Regions from separate parts of the Bradyrhizobium sp. BRP20 genome, predicted to be linked through region 2. Evidence: riboswitches for the same ligand, from Rfam matches in the RefSeq annotation. Region 2 holds a riboswitch; the other holds the start of a gene.
What was found. Region 2 has a riboswitch for S-adenosylmethionine ahead of I6F33_RS01405 (homoserine O-acetyltransferase). Riboswitches for the same ligand answer to the same signal wherever they lie in the genome.

Region 1 (14,479 bases), 160 kb from region 2:
GCTGTGGCTGCACCTGAACAAGGGCCGCAAGGCCGACGGCGTCCACATCGCCTTCCGCGCCGGGGATCATGATGCGGTCAAGGCATTTCACAGCGAAGGCCTCAGGAGCGGCGGCCGCGACAATGGCGGCGCCGGCCCGCGCAGGGATTACAGCCCGACCTATTACGCGGCGTTCCTGATCGATCCTGATGGTAACAATGTCGAGGCGGTTTGCGCGTGAGCGCTAGCCACTCGCTCCGTCATTGCGAGATCGCGTAGGGTGGGCAAAGCGTAGCGTGCCCACCAATTGCTCGCGACAATGCCCGATAAATGGTGGGCACGGCGCGCGAAGAGCGCGCCTTTGCCCACCCTACGCATTCCAGGAGAGATCATGGCCTCCATCCACAACGACATCTCCCTCCCCGCCTCCGCGCGCGACGTCTGGGACGCGGTGCGCGATTTCGGCGCGCTGCATCGGCGGCTGGTGGCGGGCTTCGTCACGGCGTGCACGCTCGATGGCGATGCGCGCATCGTCACCTTCGCCAACGGCTCGGTCGCGCGCGAGGTGCTGGTCGATTGCGACGATACGCGGCGGCGCCTCGTCTATGCCATCAGCAACGAGCGGCTGAGGCATTACAGCGCCTCGGTGCAGGTCATTGCCGAGGGCGAGGCGAGCTGCCGTCTCGTCTGGATCATCGACATGCTGCCGAACGAGCTCGCGCCTTACGTTCAGGGGCAAACCAAGGAGGCGGTGGCCGCCATGCACAAGGCGTTTCCGCCCGCTTCGGCCTGATCATTCACTGTGAGTTGTCTCACAGAAGCCCGTCCTCGACCGCCCTAACCATGCCCCTCGTGCGTCCGGTCGGCTCCGCTCTCCCGGCGGCGCCACGCACGCGAGGAGCATGCCATGAGAGGTGCGGACAAGGTGATCTGCCAGGCGGCCGCGGTGCTGCTGCTGTTTTCAATCTCGAGCGTGCCGGCAAAGGCGCAATTCCTCGGCGGCGGAGGAGCCGGCGGCGAGGACATGATGACCCAGATGGCGCCGATGCTGGAGATGATGAAGGCGAAGATGGGCAAGCGCCGCTTCGCCATGCTGATGCAGACCATGGGCCCGATGATGAGCCGCATGATGGAGAACGGCGGCGGCGGGCTCGGCGGCATGATGGGCGGCGACAATTTCGGCGGCGGATTCGGTGCACCGAGCTACGGCGGTTACGCGCCGATGGGCGGCGGCACCATGCCGGTCGGGATCGGCAGCATGGGCGGCGGCGACATCATGGGCATGCTCGGCGGCAGCGGCGGCAGCGACATGATGGCGATGATCCCGCAATTGATGCGTCTCGCCAATACCGGCGGCGGCGGCCATCGCCGCAAGCACCGTTAATCGGCAGCCGAAAGCGCCGGCTTGATCGCAGGCGTCTCGCGCGGTCCCCAGCGTGTCAGCACGACGCTGGAGCACGACAAGAGGCCGAGCACGACCATCGAGCTCGCGGCGAGCCAGAAGAAGCTCTGCGCGCTGGCGCCGTGCCTCGACAGCCACCAGCCGATTCCGGCGATGTAGATCAGCCGCGCGGTCTGCGCCAGCACGGGCCCGATCACCTTGGCCGCGCCTTGCGAGGAGAAATACATCGTCGTCGCAAGGCCGAAGAAGGCGTAGAACGGCCCGACCGTCGAAAGATATTGATGGCTCGCCGCGCGCACCGCCACACTGTCGGTGAACATGTTGACCCAGAGATCGGGGAAGATCGCAACGAGGCACGCCGGCACGCCGACCGCCACGAAAGCAGCAACGCTGGCGGTCCAGGCGATGCGCCGGGCCCGCGCGATGCGGCCGGCGCCGATCGCCATCCCGACCATCGGCACGCAGGCGATGCCGAACGAGAATGCGATCGAGGTCAGCAGGAATTCGAGCCGCGCGCCGACGCCGTAGCCGGCGAGGATCGCAGTGCCGAACTGCGCCAGCATGTGCGTGAAGATCGAGATCGTCAGCACCGATTGCAGCGGCGAGAAGCAGGCGATGGCGCCGACCTTGAGGATGTCGAAGAACATCGCCCATTGGATGCGCAGGCCGCGCAGCTTCAGCGTGATCCGCGCGCGGCCGGAGAACAGGTACCAGCTCATGATGCCGATGTTCATAGTATAGGCGATCAGCGCGCCAGCGGCGACGCCGCGCATGCCGAACTGCGGCACTGGCCCGAGCCCGAGACCGAGCGTGCCGCCGAGCACGATCTGCCAGGCCGCGGAGTTGAGGATCAGGAACGACGGCAGCTTCATGTTGCCGGTACCGCGCAGGATGCCCGCCATGGTGTTAAGCAGCCAGGGCAGCACGGCGCCGCCGAAGAACACCTGCGTGTAGGCGATCGCATGCGTCAGCACATCGCCGCGGCCGCCGAGCATCTCGAGCAGCCTCGGCCCGAAGATCAACATGCCCAGCATGAAGACGAGGCCGAAGCTGATGCCGATGAGCATCGCGTGCACGGCCAATATGCCGGCGCGCTCGCGATTCCCGGCGCCGAGCGCACGCGCAATGGCCGAAGCCACCGCGCCGCCCATAGCGCCGCCGGACATCGTCATGGTCAGAATGATCGTCGGAAACACCAGCGCCATCGCCGCCAGCGCCTCGACGCCGAGCCGGCCGACATAGGAGGTCTCGGCGATCACCACGCAAATGCCGGCCGACAGACCGATCGCGTTCGGCCAGGCGAGCGACAGCAGCGTGCGCAGAATCGGCCCCTCGGTCAGGGCGCTTCTGATCGGCGGCGAAGGCGGCGGCAGTGGGCGCTCTTGCTCATCGACCGGGATTTCGGCGATGTCGGACATGTCCTCTCCCGGGCGCAGGCGCCGTTTGCAGCGCAGCAATCACTTGGTGTGCCAATGGCGTCGTTCGCGCGAATGGCGCGGCTGAGGCGTGTTAGCACGGCGTGCTCCAATTCTGCCTGCGCCCGATGCAGGCGTGCCCTGCGGCAGCGCATTTCAAGCGGTGGAATTCGTTCTTCTCCCTCTCCCCGTTCTTGCGGGGCCGCGACGAGCCTTGCTCGCGCCGAGAGCGTGGGGGTGAGGGGCTCTATCCGCGAAGACGGCGAGAGTTGGACTCGCGGAGACTCCCCCTCACCCGGATTGCATCTTCGATGCAATCCGACCTCTCCCCGCAAGCGGGGCGAGGTGAGGCCCGCTGCGGCCGTCGCCTAACCGATGGTCCACACCAGCGGTGGGCGCCCGCCTACCGCGGTGCGCATCTGCACGCCGATGTGCCGGCCGCAGCCTGCGGCGAGCCCTTCGAACAATCCCTCCAGCACCTTGGCGCAGGCGCGATGATAATCGGCGACGTCGTCCATCAGCTTCCAGCTCTGCTGCCGGATCTCGAACGTGCCTTCCGATTGCGTCATCTCGGCCGCATCATCCTGCGCGGCAAGCAGAGCGTTCAGGAACGATGCGAATTCTCGCGCGCCGCCGCGGGTCGTCGCCAGCGCCGCGGCGACCTCGTCGAAATATTGCATGCCGATCAGCTTGCCGGTGAGGTGCAGCAGATAGCCGGCATCCTCCGGACCGAACAGCTGCACCATCACGGGCGCGGCAGTGCGGACATATTCCATCGCGTAATTGCGATAGGCCTTTTCCAGCCGCGGTCTTGGCCAGCTCGCGACCGGCAATGCGGGCGCCGTCGTCGCATCGAACAAAGGCGCCTCCAGGTGCCGCGCGAACACCAGGCGCTCGTCGAGCTCGAGCGGATGGTCGTAAAGATGGTAATAGCCTTCGAGCCCGTCCTGGCCGTCGACGCTCTGCTTGGTGCAGACGAAGCCGAGCCTGAGATCGCCGAGCGCAACTCCGTTGTTGGCGTGCCAGCCGCGCAGCATGGCGCGGGAGACTTCGCCCGGCACACCACAGATCGCAGTGCCCTTCCAGATCCAGCGCGGCGGCGGATAGCGGATCCAAGCCTTGGTGTCGCTCTCGTACATGTATTCGACATGAACGCCGCCGATCCAGTTGGAGAGATAGTGGTATTGCGCAGCCGCGACCGCCGGCGGCAGATGGTCGATCCCGAGCTTCCTGAGCCCCGGCAGGAAACGCTCCTGCTGCTGCCGACGAAACACGCGGAAGACGAATTCTGCGGCATCCGCCGTGCCGCGGCGCGTGACGACGGTGAGGATCAGCCCGGTGAAACAGGCGTGATAGAGATCGGCGATCGCACGCCAGCGCTTCCATTGCGCTTCCCGCGCGAGGTCTGGTGCGGTGGTCATGTTCGCTCCCTGATCATGGTTTTGATCGAGTGTGTCACCGCCGCCGGTGACAGGCAACATGACGCGCGTGCAGGCCTCCCTGCGCGGCTTTCCGTCAATTCCGCATCACGAATTTTGCGCCGCCTTGGCCGCCCGTTCGCGCTCAACGCGCTCCGTGACGTCGCGAGCCATCGCCACCGATCCCTGCACCGCGCCATCGTTGTCTCGCACCAATGCGAAGGTCATCTCGATGTAGAGCTTGCGCCCGCTCTTGTGCAGCGCGCGGGTCAGCGTCGGCTTGCCCGCAAGCTTCATGGTGCCGCTCGCGAGCGCGGCGTCGAAGCCTTTCCAGTGCGCGGCGCGAAGATGTTCGGGAATGATCAGATCGAGATTCTGGCCGAGCGCTTCGTCGGCCGTGAAGCCGAACAGCGCGGTCGATGCGCGATTCCAGCGTGTGATCGTGCCGGAGCGATCGGAATAGATCAGCGCGTCCGCGACGTCGTTGATGATCTGTGCGTCGAGTTGGGATGGCTCAATCATGTCACCACCTTGTAGCCCGGATGGAGCAAAGCGTAATCCGGGATCGCGCCACAAGTGAGACCTTCCCGGATTACGCTTGCGCTCCATCCGGGCTACAGGATCGGGCTACACCCGAAAATGCTTCGAGAGCTTGAGGCCTTGCGCCTGGTAGTTGGAACCGATGCGCTGGCCGTACATGGCGTCGGGGCGGGCCAGCATCTTCTCGTAGACGAGGCGGCCGACGATCTGGCCGTGCTCGAGGATGAACGGCACCTCGCGCGAGCGCACTTCCAGCACGGCGCGCGATCCCAGCCCGCCAGCGCCGGCATAGCCGAAGCCGGGATCGAAAAAGCCGGCATAGTGCACGCGGAATTCGCCGACCAGGGGATCGAACGGCACCATCTCAGCGGCGTAATCGGGCGGCACCTGCACCGCTTCCTTGGAGGCGAGGATATAGAACTCGCCGGGGTCGAGGATCAGGCTGCCGTCGGGGCGCGCCGAGATCGGCTCCCAGAAATCCTCCACCGCGTAGCCCGCGCGGCGGTCGACATCGACGACGCCGGTGTGGCGCTTGGCGCGGTAGCCGACGAAGCCGCTCGCCTTCTCGCCGGAGAGATCGACCGAGACGGCAACGCCGCCCGAGAGATCGGCATCGTCGATGTCGACGAGACGCTCGCTGGCGTGCAGCGCATCGAGCTCGTCGGCATTGAGGATGGCATCGCCGGTGCGGAAGCGCACCTGGCTGAGACGCGAGCCCTCGCGCACCAGCACCGGGAACGTCTTCGGGCTGATCTCGGCATAGAGCGGGCCGTGATAGCCGGCGCCGATCATGTCGAAGCGACGGGTGCCGTCGGCGATCACGCGGGTGAAGACGTCGAGCCGGCCGGTCGAGCTCTTCGGATTGGCGGCAGCGACGATCTCCGGCGGCAGCGCGAGGCTCTCGAGCAGCGGCACGATGTAGACGCAGTTGGTCTCGAGCACCGCGCCGTCGGCGAGGCTAAACTCGTGCAGCTTCAGCTCGTCGATGCGCTCTGCCACGGTGGCACCGGGCCCGGGGAGGAAGCTGGCGCGGACCCGATAGGCGATGTCGCCGAGGCGCAGATCGAGGCTCGCCGGCTGGATCTGGCTCTCGACGAAGTCGTAGGTGGGCAGGATGAGACCTTCTTCCGCCATCGCCGCGATCATGCGGTCGGGCAGGATACCATTGGCGTCGGCGGCGACCGTGAACGTCAACCGGGGGTCCTCATCAGGGGTCGAGTGCATCCGGACATGCCGGAAATACAAGTCTTTTACGGCTATCCGATGGACGCCTTGACGGAAAGGGCATTGCGGAATATGAGCATCACTTATCCCGTGGTGATTTGAGCCGGCCGGCTTGCAGCCACGTTAAATAAGTCGCTAAACAGGCCGGGGACCTCTGTGATCCCGGCCCGTGGAGATATCCAGGCCGGTTTTTTTGTGACCGTTTTCGCCTCGACGGTCATGTCGGAGAGGGTCCTATGTCGAAGTCGTCTGCCACTTATCGCCCCGAAACCCGCCTGGTCCATTCCGGCACCCTGCGCTCGCAATATGGCGAGACCTCGGAGGCGCTGTTCCTGACGCAAGGCTATGTCTACGCCAGCGCGGAGGAGTGCGAGGCGCGCTTCAAGGGCGAAGATCCCGGCTTCATCTATTCGCGCTATTCCAACCCGACGATTGCAATGTTCGAGCGCCGCATGATCGAGCTCGAAGGCGCCGAGGCCGCGCGCTCGGCGGCAACCGGCATGGCGGCGGTGACGACTGCGATCCTGGCGCCGCTCAAGGCCGGCGATCACGTGGTCGCCTCCCGTGCGCTGTTCGGCTCCTGCCTCTACGTCATCCAGGACCTGTTGCCGCGCTACGGCATCGAGGCCACGCTGGTCGATGGGCTCGATCTCGACCAGTGGCAGCGGGCGCTGAGGCCCAACACCAAGACGTTCTTCCTGGAGAGCCCGACCAACCCGACGCTGGACGTGCTCGACATCCCTTCGATCGCCGAGATCGCGCACAAGGGCGGCGCGCGGCTCGTCGTCGACAACGTGTTTGCAACCCCGATCTGGCAGAGCCCGCTCGCGCTCGGCGCCGACGTCGTCGTCTACTCTGCGACCAAGCACATCGACGGCCAGGGCCGCTGTCTCGGCGGCATCATCCTGTCCTCCGAAGCCTTCATTGCCGAGCACATCCACAATTTCATGCGCCAGACCGGCCCGTCGATTTCGCCGTTCAATGCCTGGGTCCTGCTCAAGGGCCTGGAGACGCTGGGCGTGCGCGTGCGCGCGCAGACCGACACGGCCGCGCGCGTCGCCGAGGTGCTGGCGAGCCATCCGAAGATTTCGCGGCTGGTTTATCCCGGCCGCGCCGATCATCCGCAGGCGGCGCTGGTGAAGAAGCAGATGCGCGGCGGCTCGACGCTGGTCGGCTTCGAGGTGAAGGGCGGCAAGGCGGCGGCGTTCCGTGTGCTCAACGAATTGAAGCTCGCCAAGATCTCCAACAATCTCGGCGACGCCAAGAGCCTCGTCACGCATCCGGCGACCACGACGCATCAGCGCCTCAAGCCGGAAGACCGCGCCGCGCTCGGCATCAGCGAGGGATTTATCCGCTTCTCGGCGGGGCTCGAGCACGCGGATGACCTGATCGAGGATCTCACCGCGGCGCTGGAGAAGGCGTGAGGGAAGCGAGGTCTCGTAGGGTGGATTAGCCGAAGGCGTAATCCACCTCTGCTGCATCCGCGGAGATAGACAGTGGTGGGTTACGGCTTCGCCTAACCCACCCTACGCACCCTCTCACATCGGCCGGTACGTTCTCACATCGGCGGGCACGCTCACACCGAGCTTGATCTGGCCGACGGAGCGGATGATGTCGTCGCCGAGCAGCTGGGCGAAGCAGGCATAGCCCCAATCGTTCATGTGCAGGCCGTCGGCGATGACGAAGCCCTCGACCGGGATCGACTGGTTCTCGTGCCAGTCGCGCATCACCTCGAAGCGGGGGAAAATGCCGACCTTGCGGAGCTCGGCGACGTTGCCGAGCAGCTTGATCATCTTGCCGGCGCTCTCCTTGCGCTGGTTGACGGCCGGCGAATATTGCGGATCGACCAGCACGATGTCGGTGCCGCCGGCGGCCTGAATGCGGCTGATGCCGTCCTCGACCAGCTTGGCCGTATCGGCAGGATCGAGATTGCGCAGCACGGCGTTGGTGCCGACCTGCCAGATCACGAGATCCGGATGCCTGTCGATCACCTGCGTCTGCAGACGCTTCATCATCTCGGGGGCGTCCTCGCCGCCGACGCCGGCATTGATGACGCTGATGTCGGCGGTCGGATAGTGCCGGCGCAGCTGCGCGGCGAGACGATTGGGGTAATTGAACTCCGGCGAGCTCGCGCCGAACCCCTGGGTCGACGAGGAGCCGAAAGCGACGATGACGACGGGCTGACCGGCGACCAGCTTGCTCGCAACATGCGGCAGCGAGCCCATCGCCTTGGAGCCGCCCTTCGGCGGCAGGCAGGGCACGCGGCTGAAGATGTCGGCGGCGGACTTTGCGACCTCCTTCACCTTGTCGATGGCGCGCGAGGTGACGCCGCGCTGCTCGGGCGACCTCGCGGCGACGGTGGTCTGGGACGGCGTAGCGGGCGCGGGATCAGGCGACTGGGCGGGTGCGGGGGTCGCCGGCTGTGCAGCCGGCGTCTGCGCATGCGAGGCGGGCGTCAGCAACAACAGCACTGCTGTTGCAGGCACGGCCAGCCATGACGTCAGGCAAAAAGGGCGGAGAGAACTCATTAACGCTAGACCTCAATTTTGCTGCTGGGCCGGCTCCAGATGAGCAGCGTCAATCACGAACTGTGCCAACGCCCGGCCAAGGCAATCATGGACCTGCTTCGCCAGCTCAGGCCCGCGGGACGGGTTGAACAGGTCGAACTGACCCTGTTCATTCCACTGCCGCATGATCGCGAAACGATCGAACAGCGGGATGTCGTGCTCCTGTGCCACGACGCGCATATTATCGAGAAAAGGCTGCGCCGAGATCATGGTCTCGGTGCGCGGGCTATATTGCAAATTCATCAAGACGACGTCCGCCCCTGCCTTTTGCAACGCAACAACCCCGTCGGTCACCGCGCTACGAAATTCGTCGGGATCGATGGATCGGATAGCATCCACGGTCCCGGTCTGCCAGATGACCAAAGTAGGCGTTTTTGCTTCCATCAGCTTAACGAAGGTGGACGCGGTCTCCTCTGCCGTTTTCTTGCTCTGTATTTCTACGGAGACGTGCACCGGCTCGGAGGGCGGCAGTTTCTCCTTGAGGATCGCCTCCATGCGCGCCGGATAGGAGCTGCTCTCCGACGAGGGAATCGTGGTCGAGCGGCTGCCGATCACCAGGATGTCGAGCGGTTTGCCGGCCTTGATCGCCTCGGCGACCTTGGGCAGCTGGCTTTCGCTGGTCAACAGATAGGACGGCAGTTCGCAGGCCGCAGGCATAGGGGATGCGGCAGACGCGGCATCGCCCGCGCGCGCCGTGGGCGCGGCGAGGTTACCGCATAGCAGGACCAGGCTCAGGAGAACCTTCGCCTTCATCAGCCCCCTCCCGCCAGATCGGCGTTGCCGACGGCGTTTTTGGTTTTCGCACCGCTCTTGTCAGCCACACGCTTGTACCACGAAATGACCCAGGCCACCCCCCACATGATCAGGATTCCGGAGAGGCTAATCAACGCATGCATGACCGGCCCGCCGGAGATTTCGGCGAGGACGAAATGGCCGGCAAAGGCCAGGAAGACGCCGAGGCAGAAGATCTCGAGCGAATGCTGACCACATAGAATCAATGGTCGCAGCCAGCGCGATTTCAAGCCCGGCCAATCGCGGGGCAGGAAGCGTACGGTCAGCGCCGCCAGCGCCAGGAAGTGCGCGAAGCGCAGCACGTCGAGGTCGGTCTTGTCGATCGGATACATCCATTGTTCGATCTGCTTCGGCATGAACTGGGAGAGCTGGGGCACGTACCAGGTCAAGGTCACGTAGAACGCCGCGATGAGATAGGCGATCGAGATCCACATCGTCACGGGCGAGGCCAGGATGCCCGACATGCGACGCGCTCCTCCGAGCGCGCACCAGGCACCAAACACGAACAGCAATTGCCAGGCGAACGGATTGAAGGCCCAGAAGCCGTTCGGATAGGCCGACAGGTAAAGGTCGTACTCCCAGGTCACCGCGTAGAGCAGGACCGACAGCCCGAGCGTGACGTCCGGCCGCCATTTCATCGACCACAGGATCAGAGGCAGCGCCAGCATCAGCACGATGTAGAGCGGCAGCACGTCCATGTTGACGGGACGGAAGCGCAGCAGCAGCGCTTGCACGATGGTGACGTCGGGCTGCTTGAGGAAGTCCATGATGCCCATCTCTTCGGTGTAGAGCGGGTTCTCGAACCTGGTCGCCACATAGGAGATCTCGGCGAGAAAGATCGTGAACAGGAAGACGTGGGCGACGTAGATCTGCCAGACCCGGCGCAGGATGCGCGCGGTGGCGATGAGAACGCCGCTCTCCAGCATGGCCCGGCCATAGACGAAGGCCGCGGTGTAGCCGGAGATGAAGATGAAGATCTCGGTGGCGTCGCTGAGGCCGTAATTGCGGATCGTGAACCAGGTCAGCAGACTGGGCGGCAGATGGTCGATGAAGATCAGCCACAGCGCGAGCCCGCGGAACAGATCGAGCCGGAGCTCGCGCTCGCCGATGGCGGGCAGCGTGATGGCCGGTGCCGCGGCGCGCGCCTTGGTCCCCGCAGGCTTGGCGCCCGCGGTTCCTGCGATGGTCGATCCCGTCACTTGGTCGGCAATGGTCATCGGGGCCTGGAAACCGTTCCGCAAATCGCGACGTCGAAGCAGTGTAATGGTCCGGGTGTCGTCTCGCAAAGCGCGCGGATCACATAAGGGTGTCTCCCTCGGTGGTGTGCTTTTCCTCCAATTCTGGCGGGACGATGTCGCCAAAGCCGCCGGCGGGGTTTGGTTCCCGAGGCGGATTCGGTATGATGACAGCCATGTACCGCGCCGTGACCCGCCAGATCGAAGTGACCGTCGAGCCGAACTTTGTTCCGGAGCAATCGTCGGCCGACCGCTCGCGCTACTTCTGGTCCTACACCATCGTCATCACCAATTCGGGCGAGGAGACCGTGCAGCTCAAGACGCGGCACTGGATCATCACCGATGCCTCCGGCCGCCAGCAGGAGGTGAAGGGCGAAGGCGTGGTCGGCGAGCAGCCGATCCTCGCCCCCGGCGAACGCTTCGAATACACCTCCGGCGTGCCGCTCTCGACCGCCTCGGGCTTCATGACCGGCCGCTACCAGATGGTCAGCGAAACCGGCGAGCGTTTCGAGATCGACGTGCCGACGTTTTCGCTGGACAGCCCCGACAACAAGCGGGTGTTGAATTAGAGAGGCGAGTTCGCCGTAACCGGGGCATCCAGTACGCCGCGGCCTCTCGTTGCGATCAGCATCGTCTCGGAGTACTGGATCGCCCGATCAAGTCGGGCGATGACACCGCGCGTGTGGCACTGCTCCACTCGACATTGCGAGTGCAGCGACGCGGGTAGGCTCAGGCGTCCTCGACGCCCGCCTCGTGCGGCGTGAACTGATACACCGACGAGCAGAACTCGCAGGTGACGACGACCTTGTCGTCCTTGACCATGGCGGCGCGGTCGTCGTGCGAGAAGCTCTTGAGCATCGCGGCGACCGCATCGCGCGAGCAGGAGCACCGCGCCTCGAGCACCTGCGGATTGAACACGCGCACGCCGCGCTCGTGGAAGAGGCGGTAGAGCAGCCGCTCGCCGGAGAGCTCGGGATCGATCAGCTCGACGTCTTCGACCGTCTCGATCAGCGAGCGTGCCTCGACCCATGCATCGTCTTCCGCGACGCTGTGCACCTCGGTGCCGTCGGGCGCATCGCCGGGATGCAAGTCCGCCTGCCGCGCGCGCTCCGGCGCCTTCGGCAGAAATTGCATCAGCATGCCGCCGGCGCGCCAGCGATGCTTGCCGCCGTCGCTCGAGCGCCACTCCTCGCCGACCGCGAGGCGCACGCGCGTCGGGATCTGCTCGGAGCGCAGGAAATATTCGTGGGCGGCGTCTTCCAGGCTGCCGCCGTCGAGCGCAACCAGGCCCTGGTAACGGCTCATGTCGGGGCCCTGGTCGATGGTCATGGCGAGATGGCCGCGGCCGAGCAGCGTGCCGGAATCCTTGGCCGTGCCCAGGCGCGAGGCGTCAAAGCGCGCATAGGCGCGCAGGCGGTCCGGGGCCTTGTAGTCGACCACCAGGAACGACACCGGACCGTCGGTCTGGGCCTGAAGAATGAAGCGGCCCTCGAATTTCAGCGTCGAGCCGAGCAGCGTCGTCAGCACGATGGCCTCGCCGAGCAGCTTGCCCACGGCTGCGGGATAATCGTGCTTGGTGAGGATGTCGTCGAGCGCGGGGCCAAGCCGCACCAGGCGCCCGCGCACGTCAAGCGCGTCGACCTCGTAAGGCAGCACGGCGTCATCGATCGGAACCGATGATGGCGCGCGAACCGGGCCTTCAGGCCCGGTGTTCATGTCAGGAGACTGGGAAACCATGGCGCTTTATCTGGGGTCGGAGGGCGGAAATGGAAGGGGGCGCGTTCCGGATGCGATGAGGGTGCACAACGCTACAGCAAGCTCGGTGTCGTCCCGGGGCGCGCAACGCGCGAGCCCGGGACCCATAACCACAGGACCACGTCATCGAGCGAGATGGCAACTCCGAGTCTTCGCCAAACGACTTCCTGCGGATCTGCGCGCGCTTTTGGCGCGCTTGTCCGGGACGACAATTGCGTGTGAGGCCGCAGCCGGGCTTCCAGCGCGCCTACTTCACCGCGTCGAAGCACCAGGCCAAGATGCCCTTCTGCGCGTGCAGGCGGTTTTCGGCCTCGTCGAACACGACCGATTGCGGCCCGTCGATCACCTCGTCGGTGACCTCCTCGCCGCGATGGGCCGGCAGGCAATGCATGAACAATGCGTCCGCCTTGGCCAGCGACATCAGCTTGGCATTGACCTGGTAGGGCTTGAGCACGTTGTGGCGGTGCTCGCCCTCCTTGTCGCCCATCGACACCCAGGTGTCGGTGACGACGCAATCGGCGCCGCGCACGGCGGCTTCCGGATCGGTGCCGAGCACGATCGGCGCGCCCGTCGCCTTGATCCAGTCGCGCATGGCCTTTTTCGGTGCGAGCTCCGGCGGCGTTGCGACATTGAGCTGGAATTTGAAGCGCTCGGCGGCATGGGCCCAGGACGCCAGCACGTTGTTGTCGTCGCCGGTCCAGGCCACCGTCTTGCCCTCGATCGGGCCGCGATGTTCCTCATAGGTCATGAGGTCGGCCATCACCTGGCAGGGATGCGAACGCCGCGTCAGGCCGTTGATGACGGGCACGGTGGCGTTGGCCGCAAGCTCCAGCAGCGCATCATGGTTGAGGATGCGGATCATGATGGCGTCGACATAGCGCGACAGAACCCGCGCGGTGTCGGCGATGGTCTCGCCGCGGCCGAGCTGCATCTCGGCGCCGGTGAGCATGATCGCCTCGCCGCCGAGCTGGCGCATGCCGACGTCGAACGAGACGCGGGTGCGGGTCGAGGGACGCTCGAAGATCATCGCCAGCGTCTTGCCCTCGAGCGGCCTGACCGGCTGCTGCGCCTTCTGCTTCGCCTTCATGGCGGAAGAGGCGGCGAGCATGCTCTTGAGCTCCGAGAGCGGCAGCTCGTTGATGTCCAGGAAGTGCTTGGGAGCTTTGTTGGGCGTCGTGCTCATCAGCTTGCCGCCCGCTTGGTCTGGCTGGAGGAGATCGCAGCGCAGGCGCGCTCTAACCGGCCGACGCTGTCCTCGATCTCCGCTTCCGTGACGATCAGGGGCGGCAGGAAGCGCACGACATTGTCGCCGGCCCCGACGGTGAGCAGCTTTTCGGCGCGCAGCGCCGCGACGAGATCGCCCGAGGGCACCACCGCCTTGATACCGATCAGCAGGCCCTCGCCGCGCACCTCGCTGACGATTTCGGGATGACGATCGATCACGGAGGCGAGCTTCTGCTTGAGCAGCAGCGACATCTTCTGCACGTGGTCGAAGAAGCCGGGCTTGAGCATGACATCGAGCACGGCGTTGGCAGCCGAGATCGCGAGCGGATTGCCGCCGAAGGTGGAGCCGTGCGAGCCGGGCCCCATGCCGGCCGCCGCGTCCGCGGTCGCCAGCACCGCGCCGATCGGAAAGCCGCCGCCGAGCGCCTTGGCGAGCGACATCACATCCGGTGTGACGCCGGTGCGCTTGTAGGCAAAGAGCTCGCCGGTGCGGCCCATGCCGGTCTGCACCTCGTCGAAGGCGAGCAACAGGCCGCGCTCGTTACAGAGTTCGCGCAGCGCCCTCAGGAAGGCGTGAGGTGCAGAACGAACGCCACCCTCGCCCTGGATCGGCTCGATGAGAATGCCGGCGGTGTGCGGACCAATCGCCTTCTTCACGGCGTCGAGGTCGCCGTGCGGCACCTGATCGAAGCCGTCCATCGGCGGACCGAAGCCCTCGAGATATTTCGCAGAGCCGGTGGCGGCGAGCGTCGCCAGCGTGCGGCCATGGAAGGCACCCTCGAAGGTGATCATGCGGTAACGCTCCGGATGCCCCTTGGAGAAGTGATGGTGGCGCACCAGCTTGATCACGCCTTCCAGCGCCTCGGCGCCGGAATTGCAGAAGAACACGAAGTCCGCAAAGCTCTCATTGCAGAGGCGGCTTGCGAGC
Region 2 (14,479 bases):
GAGGTCTACACCTACACGCATTTCTACACCGATGCGCTTGCGGTGCTCGATCATCTCGGCATCGAGCGCGCGCATCTCGTCGGTCTTTCGATGGGCGCCTATTCCTCGTTGCAGATCGGGTTGAACGCGCCGCAGCGCGCACTGTCGATGACGCTCGCCGGCGTCGGCTCCGGCTCGGAGCTCGAGAACCTCGACGATTGGCGCAAGCAGTGTCGCGCCAATGCCGAGCAGTTCGAGACGCTGGGCTCGGTGGAGGTCGCGAAAGTGACGCGCGAGGCGCCGAGCCGGATTCCGTTCATGGTGAAGGATCCACGCGGGCATGCCGATTTCTACGCCGCACTGGCGCGGCACGATGCCAAGGGATCGGCGCGCACCATGCGCGGATTCCAGGGCGGCCGTCCCTCGATCTACACGATGACGGACGCGATCAGAGGCGCGGCAACACCCGCGCTGATCATCTGCGGCGACGAGGACGAGCCTTGCGTGGGCGCCAGCCTGTTCCTGAAGAAGCACCTGCCCGCGGCGGGGCTCGCGATGTTTCCGAAGTCCGGCCACGTGCTGAACCTGGAGGAGCCCGCGCTGTTCAACGAGAGTGTCGAGCGGTTCGTGACGCTGGTGGAAGCAGGACGTTGGCCGGTGCGGGACCCGCGGTCGCTGGTTTCCCACTAGCTGTCATTCCGGGATGCGCCGAAGGCGCAGGCCCGGAATCCATCGGGCTGCAGGCGCTGTTGGACGATGGATTCCGGGCTCGATGCTTCGCATCGCCCCGGAATGACGGAGAGAAACTACTTCCCCCCGCCGCGGCTCAGCAAGAACACCGCCTGCTCGCCGAACATGTTCCACACCCACCAGGGCAGGTTCAGCGGCACCGGGCGGCCGTAGAGATCGAGCGCGACTGAGCGCTCCATCTTGACGTTGATCTCGTCGCAGAGCTGCACGAAATCCTTGATGGTGCAGAAATGGATGTTGGCGGTGTCGTACCAGGTCGCCGGCAGATTCTCCGTGCGCGGCATGTGGCCGCCGATCAGGAGCTGGAGCCGCATCTTCCAGAAGCCGAAATTCGGGAACGAGACGATGGCGCGGCGGCCGATGCGCAGCAGGTTCTCCAGCACGACCTTCGGCTGCCGCGTCGCCTGCAGCGTCTGCGACAGGATCACGTAGTCGAAGGCATCGTCGGGATAGTTGACGAGATCGGTGTCGGCATCGCCCTGCACCACCGCGAGCCCCTTGGCGACGCAGCGGTTGACGCCCTCGCGCGACAATTCGATGCCGCGGCCGTCGATGCCGCGGGTCTCCAGCAGCTGAAGCAGATCGCCGTCGCCGCAGCCGACGTCGAGCACCTTCGAGCCCGGCTTGACCATCTCGGCGACCAGCCGATGATCGGCGCGATAATCACCGGACGGCCTGGCCGCAACGCCGTCCAGCGGCAGCACTTCCTGCACGGACATCGCTAACGGTCCTCGAGGTTGAGCCCGCGCGCCTTGCCAGCCGATTGCAGGAAGGCGCGGGAGATGTCGAAGAATTCGGGCACGTCGAGCAGGAAGGCGTCGTGGCCGCGATCGGTCTCGATCTCGGCGAATGACACGCGCGCGCTCGAAGCGTTCAGCGCGTGCACCAGCGCGCGCGATTCCGAGGTCGGAAACAGCCAGTCGCTGGTGAAGGAGACCACGCAGAAGCGGGTCTTGATGTCGGCGAAGGCCTTGGCCAGCACGCCGCCATGGTCGGCGGCGATGTCGAAATAGTCCATCGCCCGCGTCAGGTAGAGATAGGAATTGGCGTCGAAGCGCTCGACGAAGGACGAGCCCTGGTAACGCAGATAGGATTCGACCTGGAAATCGGCGTCGAACGAGAAGGTCGGCAGCTCGCGGTCCTGCATGCGCCGGCCGAACTTGCGGTGCAGCGCCGCGTCCGAGAGATAGGTGATGTGCGCCGCCATCCGCGCCACCGCGAGCCCGCGATGCGGATGGATGCCGCGATCGGCATAGCCGCCGCCATGCCAGTCGGGGTCGGCCATCACGGCCTGGCGGCCGAGCTCGTGGAAGGCGATGTTCTGCGCCGAGTGCCGCGTCGCGCAGGCGATCGCCAGCGCGGAGTACACGCGGCTAGGATAGGCGGCGGTCCATTGCAGCACCTGCATGCCGCCCATCGAGCCGCCGACGACGGCAAACAGCGTGTCGATGCCGAGCCGGTCGATCAGCATCGCCTGCGCGCGCACCATGTCCGGAATGGTGATGACGGGGAAGTCCAGGCCCCAGACCTTGCCGGTGGCGGGATTGATCGACGCCGGCCCGGTCGAGCCCATACAGCCGCCGATCACGTTGGAGCAGATGATGAAGTAGTGCTTGGGATCGATGGGTCGGCCGGGACCGACCAGCGTCTCCCACCAGCCCGGCTTGCCGGTGACGGGATGTACGTTGGCGACATGCTGGTCGCCGGTCAACGCATGACAGATCAGCACGGCGTTGGAGCGATCGGCATTGAGCTCGCCATAGGTCTGGTAGGCGATCTGGAACGGGGTGAGATCGACGCCGCAATCGAGCCGCAGCGGCTGCTCGGTGCCGAAATGCGCAACCAGCGAGCTTGGATGATCGACCTCGTGCGACCGCTCGTCGGCGCTGATCGCAGGACTCGGTATCGACTTGACGCTACCCATCTCGGACATCGACCTCGTTTGCGACTGGCTGCTCGACCGCGCCGCTGACATCAGGCCATGAAAAACCCGGCCTGAACGATAGGTTCGGCCGGGATCGGAAGCGTCCCCGGCCTGTTTAGCGAGTTTTTTAACGTGGCTGCAAGCCGGCCGGCTCAAATGACCACGGAACGGGCAAAAGCTACCGTCTTGGGCGGTTTTCGTCAAGTCGCGGCCCGCATCGACCCAATTCGCCTCTGCCGCAACGCCCGCAAAGCACGTCATTTCTCTTTGCTTTCGCCGCCACGACTGCCTAATCAGGACATCCCCATCGGAACGATCGACGACCAGACATGTCCCAACGTCCGCCCGCGCCACCATCGCTGCAGGAACTGCGCAAGGAGATCGACGCGATTGACGAGGGCATGCATCGCCTCCTCATGCAGCGCGGCGAGATCATCGATCGCCTGATCCAGGTGAAGCAGACCCAGGAGGTCGGCTCGGCGTTCCGGCCCGCGCGCGAGGCTGCCATGATGCGCGAGATCGTGCAGCGTCATCGCGGCATCCTGCCGCTCGACACGGTCGAGAGCATCTGGCGCGTCATCATCTCGACCTTCACTTACGTACAGGCGCCGTTCTCGGTGCATGCCGACATCTCGGCCAGCGAGGCGGCGATGCGCGATTCCGTGCGCTTCAATTTCGGCTTCACCGTGCCTTACGTCGCGCATTTCAGCGCACAGGCCGCGGTCGAGGCGGTAGCGAAATCCAAGGGTGATCTGGCAATGGTCTCGGCGACCTCGAGCCGCACGCCATGGTGGCTGGAGCTGGAAGCGGACGGCGCACCAAAGATCATCGCGCGGATGCCCTTCATCGAGCGTGCCGATCATCCGGCCGCATTGCCGGTGTTCGCGATCTCGCGCGTCGCCGACAGCGCCCTGGTGACGGAGGTCGAGACCTTCAGCGTGCGCGTATCGGGATGGAACGCCGAGGTCGCCCGCGCGCTGTCGCCGCTCGCCGAGATCGTGGCCGTGCCCGATACCGCCTTCGACGGCGCGGCGCTGCTGGTCTCGGTCACCGGCGCGACCAGCATCGACAAGATCAGGGCTGCCCTGATCGAGGCGGGGGCCTCGGTGCGCTCTGTGGCCCTCGTCGGCAGCCACGCAACGCGCTATACGGTGCCCCCGACCGGGCCGAAATCGTAAAATCGCGAGCAGCCCAGCCTATCCGGAGTCCAAGATGTCCCGCCCCGTGCCGAATCCCGGCATTCTCGATATTGCGCCCTACACGCCCGGCAAGAGCCCGGTGCCAGAGCCGGGCCGCAAGGTGTTCAAGCTCTCGGCCAACGAGACGCCGTTCGGGCCCTCGCCCAAGGCGATCGAAGCCTTCAAGCGCGTGGCAGATCATCTGGAGGACTATCCGGAAGGCACCTCGCGCGTGCTGCGCGAGGCGATCGGCCGCTCGTTCGGGCTCGATCCCAACCGCATCATCTGCGGCGCCGGCTCGGACGAGATCCTCAATCTGCTCGCGCACACCTATCTCAGCCAGGGCGACGAGGCGATCTCCACCGCGCACGGCTTCCTGGTCTACCCGATCGCGACGATGGCGGTCGGCGCCAGGAACGTCATCGCCCAGGAGACCAACCTCACCGCCGACGTCGACGCCATCCTGAAGGCCGTGACGCCGAAGACGAAGCTGGTCTGGCTCGCCAACCCCAACAACCCGACCGGCACCTATCTTCCGTTCGACGAGGTCAAGCGGCTGCGCGCCGGCCTGCCCTCGCACGTGCTGCTGGTGCTGGACGCCGCCTATTGCGACTACGTCTCGCGCAACGACTATGAGATGGGAATCGAGCTCGTCGCCACCACCGAGAACACGGTGGTGACGCACACCTTCTCCAAGATCCACGGTCTTGCCGCGCTGCGCATCGGCTGGATGTTCGGGCCCGAGCACGTCATCGACGCGGTCAATCGCATCCGCGGTCCCTTCAACGTGTCGACGCCGGCGATGTATGCCGCGGTCGCCGCGATCGAGGATACCGCGCATCAGGCGATGTCGAAGCAGTTCACCGAGACCTGGCGCAACTGGCTCACCGAGGAGATCGGCAAGCTGGGGCTGAAGGTGACGCCGAGCGTCGCCAATTTCGTGCTGATCCACTTCCCGACCGATAAGGGCAGGACCGCCGATGACGCCGATGCCTTCCTGACCAAGCGGGGGCTCGTGCTGCGCGGCTTGAAGAATTACGGCCTGCCGCATGCGCTGCGCATGACCATCGGCACCGAGGAGGCCAACCGCCTCGTCGTCGAAGGCTTGCGCGACTTCATGGGCGGCAAATGAGCGCGCAGGCGCACTTCCAGCGCGTGGCGCTGATCGGCTTCGGCCTGATCGGCGGCTCGATCGCCCGCGCTGCGAAGCTCCAGGGGCTTGCCGGTGAAATCGTCACCACCGCACGCTCGGAGAAGACACGCGCGCGTGTCGCCGAGCTCGGCATCGTCGATCAGGTGGTGGCGACCAATGCGGAGGCCGTGAGGGATGCCGATCTCGTCATCCTCTGCATTCCCGTCGGCGCCTGCGGACCCGTAGCGCAGGAGATCGCGCCGCATCTCAAGCCGGGTGCGATCGTCTCCGACGTCGGCTCGGTCAAGGGCGCTGTGGTCCGCGACATGGCCCCGCATCTGCCGGGCGGCATTCATTTCGTGCCGGCGCATCCGGTGGCAGGCACCGAGCATTCCGGCCCGGATTCGGGCTTCGCCGAGCTCTTCATCAACCGCTGGTGCATCCTGACCCCGCCTGATGGCAGCGACGCAGCGGCGACCGATCACCTGCGCGCGTTCTGGGCGGCGATGGGCGCCAAGGTCGAGGTGATGACGCCGGATCATCACGACCTCGTGCTCGCGATCACCAGCCACCTGCCGCATCTGATCGCCTACACCATCGTCGGCACCGCCGACGAATTGGCGCAGGTGACGGAATCCGAGGTGATCAAATTCTCCGCCGGCGGTTTTCGCGATTTCACGCGCATCGCGGCGTCCGATCCGACGATGTGGCGCGACGTCTTCCTCGCCAACAAGGAGGCCGTGCTGGAGATGCTCGGCACCTTCACCGAGGATCTCGCCAAACTCACCCGCGCGATCCGCCGCGGCGACGGGGAGGCGCTGTTCGACCACTTCACCCGCACCCGCGCCATCCGCCGCGGCATCGTCGAGATCGGCCAGGATTCCGCCGCGCCCGATTTCGGCCGGCCGCATGCGGCGCTGAAGAAGCCGTGAGCCTGTAGCCCGGACAAAGCTGCGTAGCCCGGATGGAGCACAAGCGTAATCCGGGACAGTGCCAGCTGTGATCAAGAACCCCGGATTGCGCTGCGCTCCATCCGGGCTACGGGAGCCAACTAATACAGCGGCGGGATCTGGCCGACCTTGACCGGGCCGAGCAGCACGGCACCGTCGACGAATTTTAGCGGGAAGCTCCGCGCTTTCTTGCCTTCCAGCGTGCTCTCGGTACCGATCGAATTGATGCCGGCGGCAACGCCGGCATTGGCGTTCTGCTTGATGACCTTGCCGAGGCCCGGCACGGCGCGGTCGAGCGCGCCGAACAGATTGTTGAGGTCCTGCGACTTCACGCCCGGCGCAACGCGGTCCAGCGTGGCCTGCGGCACGCCCTCCTCCAGCATCTTCTCGATGCCGAGCGCCGGGATCACGCGCTCGAGGCCGGTCACCGTCATCTGCAATTCGCCGTCGAGCCGGCCGTTGGGCGACAGGCCGAGCGTGCCGGCCGCGACCGCGATCATCTCGCCCTGCTGAATGCGCGACTGCACGATCTCGATGTGACCGCCGGCGGCCTGGATCTCGCGGAAGCGCTGCGGCCACGGTTTGGGCGTGAGGTCGGAGAGGCCGGTGATCTTGGCGCGGGTGTCCGCCTCGAACGGCTCGGCGAGCAGCGGATGCACGCCCTGGATGCTGCCCTGCGCGACATGGAGCACGGTCTCGATCACCGGATGATCGGCCGGCGAGCCATCGGCAAGGCGCCCGTGCAGCTCGACCTGCTTGGCGCGCGCAAGCGGCACCTGCACGCTGCCATCGAGACGGTTGAGGCTGGGGTCGTCGAACACGATGGAAGCGCGATCCGGCACAGCCGGCAGACCCGCCACACTGGCGCGGCCCTTGCTCCAATTCACGGTGAAGGTGTTTTGCGTAATGCCGTCGATCAGCGTGGCGGGCGCTGCGAATTCGGCGATGATGCGCTTGGGGTCGTAGACCTGGGCCACGACCAGGATGTTGTCGAGCTTGGCCGTGAACGGCGTCTTGCTCGCGTTCTGCGAGACCAGGGCGACGCTGGCGCCGGAGCACTGGACCTCGAAGCGGAACGGGAAGCCGGCGATCGAGCGCTTGGCACAATCATAGATGCGGCCGGCCTTGGCCTCCTGCGCTCGCCAGGCGTCGGCGACGATTTCGGCCTGCCACGCCGCATAGAACCAGAAGCAGGTCCAGCCGACGGCGAGGACCAGGACGAGAACGGGGGCGATGAAAAGGCCCCAGCGGGAGCGGCGGCCAGTGGCAACGGTCATATTGGACATGCGGCGACCCTTTGACGCCAGATTCAGGCAAATGTAAGCGGGGCGGGCCTGCGACGAAAGGCGCAGAAATCGCTTCGCTTGGGCGCAGGGTTCTGGTAGCCGTCCCCGAAATGTCCGAAATCACCCTCCCCTCCGTCACCACAGCCAAAGGCGACCTCTGGGTGTTCGGCTACGGCTCGCTGATGTGGCGGCCGGGCTTCGATTTCGAGGAGCGCGTCCCGGCGCGGCTGGTCGGCGAGCATCGCGCGCTCTGCGTCTATTCCTTCGTGCATCGCGGCACGCCGGAGAAGCCGGGCCTGGTGCTCGGACTAGACCGCGGCGGCGCCTGCCGCGGCATCGCCTTCCGTGTCGCCGAGAAGAACCGTGCCGAAGTGGTCGCCTATTTGCGCGCACGCGAGCAGGTCACCTCGGTCTATCGCGAGGTGATGCGCTCGGTGTGGCTGGAGAACGATGCACGCCAGCGCGTCGCCGCGCTCGCCTACGTCGTCGACCGCGGTCATGTGCAATATGCCGGCCGCCTCTCGCTCGCCGAGCAGCACCGCCATGTCGTCCAGGGCCACGGCCAGTCCGGCGCCAACCGCGACTACGTCACCGCGACGGTGAAGGCGATCGAGGCCGAAGGCTTTCGCGACACGCAGCTGCATCAGCTTGCATTGATGCTGCACGGTGATGCGCATTCCCTGCACGCGGCGGCTCGGGACCAGGATCGGGAGAGCCGCTAAAGCATGACCCGGAAAAGTGCGAAGCGGTTTTCCGGAAAGATCATGCGTAAACAACAACCTAGAGCGCGATGAAGATTCATCCCAATCTCATCGCGCTTTAGCCGGTCGGCGCGTAGCTCGGCGCCGAGCCGATCAACTGCTCCTGCTCCTTCCGTCCTGCTTCGACGAGCCGGGCGGTCGCGTCCTCGATCGCCGCTTGCACGCGTGCGAGAAACTCGTCCTTCGGCAGGCCCGGCGGCAACGGTTCGAGAAACTCGACCACCAGCGTGCCCGGGTAGCGCATGAAGGTGCGGCGCGGCCAGAACAGGCCGGAATTGAGCGCGATCGGCAGGCACGGCACGCCGCAGGAGGAATAGATCTGCGCAAAACCGGTCTTGTAATCGGGCGGCGCGCCCGGCGCACGGCGCGTGCCTTCCGGAAAGATCACGAGCTGCTTTCCACTGCGCACCGCCTCGCGCGCGCGCCGCGTCATATCGAGCAGCGCCTTCACGCCGGCATTGCGGTCGATCGCGATCATCCCGGTCTTGACCAGGAACTGGCCGAACACCGGGATCTGCATCAGCTGGCGCTTGAGGATGAAGATCGGGCGATTGAAAAAGCCCGGCAGCACGAAAGTCTCCCAGAACGACTGATGCTTGGCCACGATCAGCAGCGGTCCTGTCGGGATCTTCTCCACCCCGCGGAATTCCACCTTGATGTTGCAGACCAGGCGCATCAGGACCAGCGTGGCCTTGGCCCACCATTGCGCCACCGTCAGCATGGCGCGCGGCGGCAATGCAAAGGTCGGCAGCGCAACGATCGCCAGACAGACCAGCACGGCGTAGAACAGCACGTTGAACACGAGCGATCGCAGGAAAATCAGGAACATCGATGGTCCGATCAATTGGCCTGCGCGGTGGCTGGCCGCTTCGGTTGCTGACCTGCAGGCTGCTCCGACATCTCAGGCCAAAGGTCAATCCCGAAATCCTCCAGCCGCACCCTGAGCTCGGCCGCAACGTACTTGACGTATTCGGACAGGAGCAGCCGCAGCGTCGAGCCTGAGATCCACCACGGCTCCTCGCGCCATTTTTCGCCGACCACCGCGAACGGGATCAGCGTCGTCCGCGGCATCGCATGCGAGAATTCCACCAGCGCGCGCGGCATGTGATAGTTCGAGGTGACCACGATCAGAGACGTAAATCGGCGTCCCTCGGCCCAGCGCCGCGCCTCCGCCGCGTTGCCGCGGGTCGTGAGCGCGGTGCGGTCGAGGTCGACGCAACAGGTCATGAAGGACTGATTCTCCGGCAAGGTGCGGGAGATGTCGTTCGCCGTCGAGGTCGGATGCACGCCGGAAATCAGGAGCCGCCTGCCGTAGCCGGCAGCCAGCAGCTCCATCGCGTCCGATACCCGCGAGGAGCCGCCGGTCAGGACCACGATGCCGTCCGCCTTGCGATCGGGTACTTTCTCGGCCCCGCGCAATTGCGCCAGGAACGCAATGAAGCCCGCCGCCGCGCCGACGAAGGCGAGCGCGATCGTCGACACGATTGCCGCGCGCAGCCAGCCGCGCGGCATTTTCGGCGATCGATCGTCGGTCGGCGAGCTCATGCGATGTCGGTGATCCCTTCCCGATCTGATTTTATGACGTTTTGAGGCGAAGTGGAGTCCGGTTTCTTCACCCTCTCCCCTTGTGGGAGAGGGTCGCATAGGCGGCCGCCGGCCGCCGTTCTTAAGAACGCCGATGCTTTGCATCGGCTATGGCGAAAGCGGCGAGACGGGTGAGGGGTTCTCTCCGCGCATTCACCTCGACATTTGTACGCGTGGACAGAACCCCTCATCCGGCGCTTCGCGCCACCTTCTCCCACAAGGGGAGAAGGGAAGAAAAGAAACTCAATCAACATCGTTCAATGTCGCGAACAGCGTTTGGCGCGAGGCGACTGCGGTAATGGCGCCGATCAGGACGGCCTGAACCGCGAGCACGATGTAGCCGGAGGGGCGCAGCGAGAAGGTGCCGAGCAGCGCGGCGAACTGGTCGCCGACGGGAGTCCCGGAAAACCAGCCTGCGATGGACTCGGAGAAGCCGAACATCAGCATGGCGGCACCGCCGCCGATCACGCCGCCCTCCAGGCCCAGCCTGAGGAAATGACGCAGGAAGTGGTTGGCGATGTAGCGGTCGCCGGCGCCAACGAAATGCAGGACCTCGACGATCGGACGGTTCGCCGCCATTGCGCCGCGCGTCGCGAACGACACCGAGATGATGGTTGCGACGATGACGAGCGCGAGGATGCCGAGGCCGGCCAGCACGGTGGCGTTCGTCATCAGGCGCATGCGCTCGATCCAGGCGCGGTGATCGTCGACGCTGGCGCTAGGGGCGACCTGCGCCACGCGCGCGCGCAAGGCGCCGAGATCGAGCGGCGTGCCCGGCTGCACGCGCGCGATGATCATGCGCGGCACCGGCAGATCGTCCATCGACAGGCCGGTGCCGAGCCAGGGCTCGAGCAGCTTGCCGCTCTCGTCCCTGGTGAACGGCTTGACCTCGACGATACCGGCTTGCGTGCGCATCGCTTCCGCCACGGCGGCGGTGTCGCGATCGAGATCGCGGCCGGCCTGCGGACGAATCTGGATGGTGATTTCGCTCGCGACATCCGATTGCCATTCGGCGGCGGAGGCACTCACCAGCAGCACCGTGCCCGTGGCCATCGAGGCGAGGAACGTCATGATGGCGACCACCGCGAGCAGCGCTCTGCCGTGGATCGAGGCGCGCGGCACGATCGGCGACATGTTGCGCGCCTTGGCCGGAAGCTGCGGACGCTCCTGCCCGAGATCGACCAGCACGCCGCGCTCGTCCAGCCTACTCATAGACGTGCAGCCGTCCCTGGTGCAGCACCAGGCGCCGCGCCTCGTACTGGTCCATCAGGCCGATGTCGTGGGTCGCGATGATGACGGCGGTGCCTGATTTGTTGAGCTCGATGAAGAGTCGCAGCAGGCGGCGGCCGAGCGTCGGATCGACGCTGCCGGTCGGCTCGTCCGCGAGCAGCAGCTGCGGCCGCGAGATCACGGCGCGCGCGATCGCGGCGCGCTGCTTCTCGCCGCCTGACAGGATCGGCGGCAGCGCGTCCATGCGGTCGCCGAGGCCGACCCAGCGCAACAGATCGATCACCTCCTTGCGGTAGCTCGACTCGCTGCGGCCCATGACGCGGAATGGCAGCGCGACGTTCTCATAGGTCGTCATGTGATCGAGCAGGCGAAAATCCTGGAGTACGATGCCGATGCGCTTGCGCAGGTCTGCGATCTCGTCCTTGCCGAGCTGCGAGATGTCGTGGCCGAACAGATTGACGAGGCCCCGCGTCGGTCGATGCGACAGGAACAACAGGCGCAGCAGCGACGTCTTGCCGGCGCCGGACGGTCCGGTGAGAAACTGGAAGGAATGCGCGGGGATCTGGAAGGTGAGGTCGCGCAAAATCTCCGGCCCCAGACCGTAACGCAATCCGACATTTTCGAACCGAACCAAGCTCAGCTCCGTTCGAGAGGAGGCGCGGGCCGCCTTGCGGCGCTCCGCCATACGCGATCAACGGGTTTTGCCGCCGTTATGGTTTCCGGTTCGTTAACGGTCGCCCAGTAGCATAAGGGGCGCCCGGTCTCCGCGACCGTGGCATCGTCAAGACCTTCGTTCATGCATCAAGGCTCGTCCATGCATATCGTCTGCCCCCATTGTATGACATCCTACGCCATCAAGCTCGCGAGCCTTGGGGCGAACGGGCGGGCGGTCCGCTGCTCCCGCTGCAAGGAGACCTGGATCGCCCACGCCGAGGATGCCATCGAAGAGGCGTCCGTTCCGGCCATGGCCGCGGCCAGCCGAGCCGACGACCAGTCCGACCTCGCCGAACAATGGAACTCCTATGCCAAGGACGACGGCGCCACTGATACGCCGGTCGTCGATAGTCCCTCGATCGCCAGCGACTGGCCGGATGAGGAGACCCGCGAGACCGAGGACGAATGGTCGGCAGCGGCCCGGCAGGCCGAAGAGGAGGCCGTCGGCGCGCAACACCAGTCCTGGTTCCGCAGCCTGTTCCCCCGCCGCGGCGCGCGGGTGAGCCGCCCGGTCGCCACCACAGCTCCGCGCAAATCCTATCTTGGCCTGCCGACCGCCTGCGCCGCGATGGGCGCGCTGGTGCTGGCACTGGTGCTCTGGCGCGGCGACGTGGTGCGGCTGCTGCCGCAGACGGCAGCGTTCTACAAGATGGTCGGGCTCGAGGTGAACTTGCGGGGTCTCGCCTTCAAGGACGTCAAGCTCTCCAGCGAGACCGTGGACGGTAAACAGGTGTTGGTGATCGAGGGCGTCATCGTCGGCGAGGGCAAGAAGCCGCTCGACATTCCGCGGCTGCGTTTTGCCGTGCGCGACGCCCAGGGCGCGGAGATCTATGCCTGGAATGCGGTGCTGGAGCAGACCGTGCTGCGGCCAGGTGAGCGCGCCTTCTTCCGCTCGCGCCTGGCCTCACCGCCGCCGGAAGGCCGCAACATCGACGTTCGTTTCTTCAACCGGCGCGACATTGCCGGCGGCAGCGTATAATCGCCCCCCAGGGGAGGTTGATACCAAGGTTCGTCTCATGCCGAAGATCTTGATCGCCGACGACGAGGATTCGATGCGCGCGCTGGTGGCGCGCGCCATCGCCATGGACGGCCACGAGACCGTCACCGCCCAGGACGGCGCAGAGGCGCTGGAGATCCTGACCCGCGAGGATGGCGCCTTCGACCTGTTGCTCACCGACATCCAGATGCCGGTGATGGACGGCATCGCGCTGGCGCTCTCCGCGGCGCGCGATTTTCCCGACCTGACCATCCTGCTGATGACCGGCTTTGCCGACCAGCGCGAGCGCGCCTCGAACCTGAACGCGCTGGTGCATGACGTCGTGACCAAGCCGTTCTCGGTCGCCGATATCCGCACGGCGGTCGCCGACGCGCTGGCGGCGAAGAAGGGCTAGCGTCGGCGGTATCCCCATATCGTGATTGCGAGCGCAGCGAAGCAATCCAGACTGCCGTCGCGGAAAGACTCTGGATTGCTTCGCTGCGCTCGCAATGACGAAAACTGTGGCGCGATCGTAGCCCGCATCAGCGCAGCTAATATGCGGGAACACTGCCCCGGATGTCGCTGCGCTCATCCGGGCTACGAGACCTGAGCCGTCCCTCAAAACTCCTTCAGCAGCCGCTCGAGATAGTCGAGCTCGATCTGCGGCCGCGAAGGATCGCCGAGACGGCGGCGGAGCTCTTCGAGAATGCGGCGGACACGCTGCGTGTCGATCTCGCCGGGAATCTTGACTGTATAATCGTCGCCATATTCGCGCCCATGCAGCGGCCGGCCGAGCGGATCGGTCTGGTTGCCGCCGCTCTGCTGCCGGCCGGCACGCTGGCCGGGGCCGTCGCCCTGGCCGTCGCCATCGCCCTGCTGCATCGCCTCGGCCATCTTCTGCGCACCCTTGCGCATGGCGTCGAGTGCCTTGCCCTGCGAGTCCACGGCGCCGTCGGCATTACCCTCGCCGAGCTTTGATCCGGCATCGCCCATGGCACCGTCGGCTGCGTCCAGGCTGCCGTCATCGCCCTGGTCGCCGTCCTGATCGCCGTTCTGGCCGGGCTGGCCCTGTTCGCCTTGCTGCCCCTTCTGGCCCTTCTGTGCCTGCTGGCCCTGCTGACCCTTCTGCCCCTTCTGGGTGAGGCCGCGCTTGGCAAGCTCGTCCTGCAGCTTCTTCAGGCGGTCGCGCAGTCCCTGCTGGTCCTGCTGCAGCTCCGACATGGACTGATCGCCCTGCTGCTGCTTGCCGCGCGAGCGGTCGCGCCGGGAGTCCTGGCCCTGCTTGAACGTCTTGTCGCGCAATTGCTGCTGCTTGCGGATCATGTCGCCGAGCTCATTGAGCGCCTGCTCCATGTCGCTCTCGCCGGACTGTCCCGGCTGCGCCATCTGCAGGCCTTCCAGCATCTGCTGGAGCTGGTCGAGCAATTGCTTGGCGGCATCCTTGTCGCCGGAGCGCGACAGGCGCTCCATCCGGTCGATCATGTTCTGCAGATCCTGCTGGCGCAGGACCTTGGTGTTCGGATCGAGCGGCCGCGCCAGCTGCTGCGGGTCATTGTTGTTGCGGAACTGCTCGGCGAGCTGACGCATGAAATCGTTCAGCGCCTGACGCAGATCCTGCGTGAGCTTCTTGATCTCCTCGTCGCTCGCGCCGCGCTCCAGCGCCTGCTTCAGCGCCTCCTGGGCCGCGCGCAACGCCTTCTCGACGTCGGAGATCTTGCCGTCCTCGATCGTCACCGCAAGCGCCCACAGGCTCGCCACGACCTCGCGCAGGGCATCGTCGGTACGCGCCGCTTCGAGCTGCCGGGCCACGCTGTGCAGGCCGAGATATTGTCCCGGCTCCGGCGTGAACATCTCGGGCGCGATCATCAGGCCGTCGAGCGCGGCATAGACGTCCGAATTCTTGTTGGCGTCGAGCGCGAGGATGCGGCGCTGCTCGATCAATGCACGGGCCAGCGGCTTGGTGAAGAGCCGCTCGGGCAGGCGCATGTTGAACGGCTCGCTGGCGGCCTCGTTGC

Region 1: linked by a shared signal. The riboswitch ahead of I6F33_RS00545 (O-succinylhomoserine sulfhydrylase) and the one ahead of I6F33_RS01405 (homoserine O-acetyltransferase) in region 2 are both predicted to bind S-adenosylmethionine.

What each region holds. Positions count from the first base shown of each region.
Region 1 is NZ_JADYVY010000001.1:112,250-126,728, reverse strand. It holds gene I6F33_RS00580 (VOC family protein) at 1-220, shown strand, start outside; gene I6F33_RS00575 (SRPBCC family protein) at 371-772, shown strand; gene I6F33_RS00570 (hypothetical protein) at 887-1,363, shown strand; gene I6F33_RS00565 (MATE family efflux transporter) at 1,360-2,799, opposite strand; gene I6F33_RS00560 (hypothetical protein) at 3,165-4,217, opposite strand; gene I6F33_RS00555 (PAS domain S-box protein) at 4,323-4,736, opposite strand; gene I6F33_RS00550 (2'-deoxycytidine 5'-triphosphate deaminase) at 4,842-5,948, opposite strand; SAM riboswitch at 6,059-6,138, shown strand; gene I6F33_RS00545 (O-succinylhomoserine sulfhydrylase) at 6,215-7,402, shown strand; gene I6F33_RS00540 (SGNH/GDSL hydrolase family protein) at 7,517-8,506, opposite strand; gene I6F33_RS00535 (lipolytic enzyme) at 8,519-9,298, opposite strand; gene I6F33_RS00530 (OpgC domain-containing protein) at 9,298-10,554, opposite strand; gene apaG (Co2+/Mg2+ efflux protein ApaG) at 10,749-11,141, shown strand; gene I6F33_RS00520 (Hsp33 family molecular chaperone) at 11,302-12,309, opposite strand; gene argF (ornithine carbamoyltransferase) at 12,575-13,510, opposite strand; gene I6F33_RS00510 (aspartate aminotransferase family protein) at 13,510-14,479, opposite strand, start outside.
Region 2 is NZ_JADYVY010000001.1:276,191-290,669, reverse strand. It holds gene I6F33_RS01415 (alpha/beta fold hydrolase) at 1-669, shown strand, start outside; gene metW (methionine biosynthesis protein MetW) at 786-1,448, opposite strand; gene I6F33_RS01405 (homoserine O-acetyltransferase) at 1,451-2,653, opposite strand; SAM riboswitch at 2,748-2,827, opposite strand; gene I6F33_RS01400 (chorismate mutase) at 2,983-3,831, shown strand; gene hisC (histidinol-phosphate transaminase) at 3,866-4,963, shown strand; gene I6F33_RS01390 (prephenate/arogenate dehydrogenase family protein) at 4,960-5,895, shown strand; gene I6F33_RS01385 (DUF2125 domain-containing protein) at 6,015-7,199, opposite strand; gene I6F33_RS01380 (gamma-glutamylcyclotransferase) at 7,310-7,921, shown strand; gene I6F33_RS01375 (1-acyl-sn-glycerol-3-phosphate acyltransferase) at 8,019-8,789, opposite strand; gene I6F33_RS01370 (YdcF family protein) at 8,801-9,505, opposite strand; gene I6F33_RS01365 (ABC transporter permease) at 9,788-10,756, opposite strand; gene ftsE (cell division ATP-binding protein FtsE) at 10,749-11,408, opposite strand; gene I6F33_RS01355 (MJ0042-type zinc finger domain-containing protein) at 11,589-12,467, shown strand; gene I6F33_RS01350 (response regulator) at 12,505-12,879, shown strand; gene I6F33_RS01345 (TIGR02302 family protein) at 13,083-14,479, opposite strand, start outside.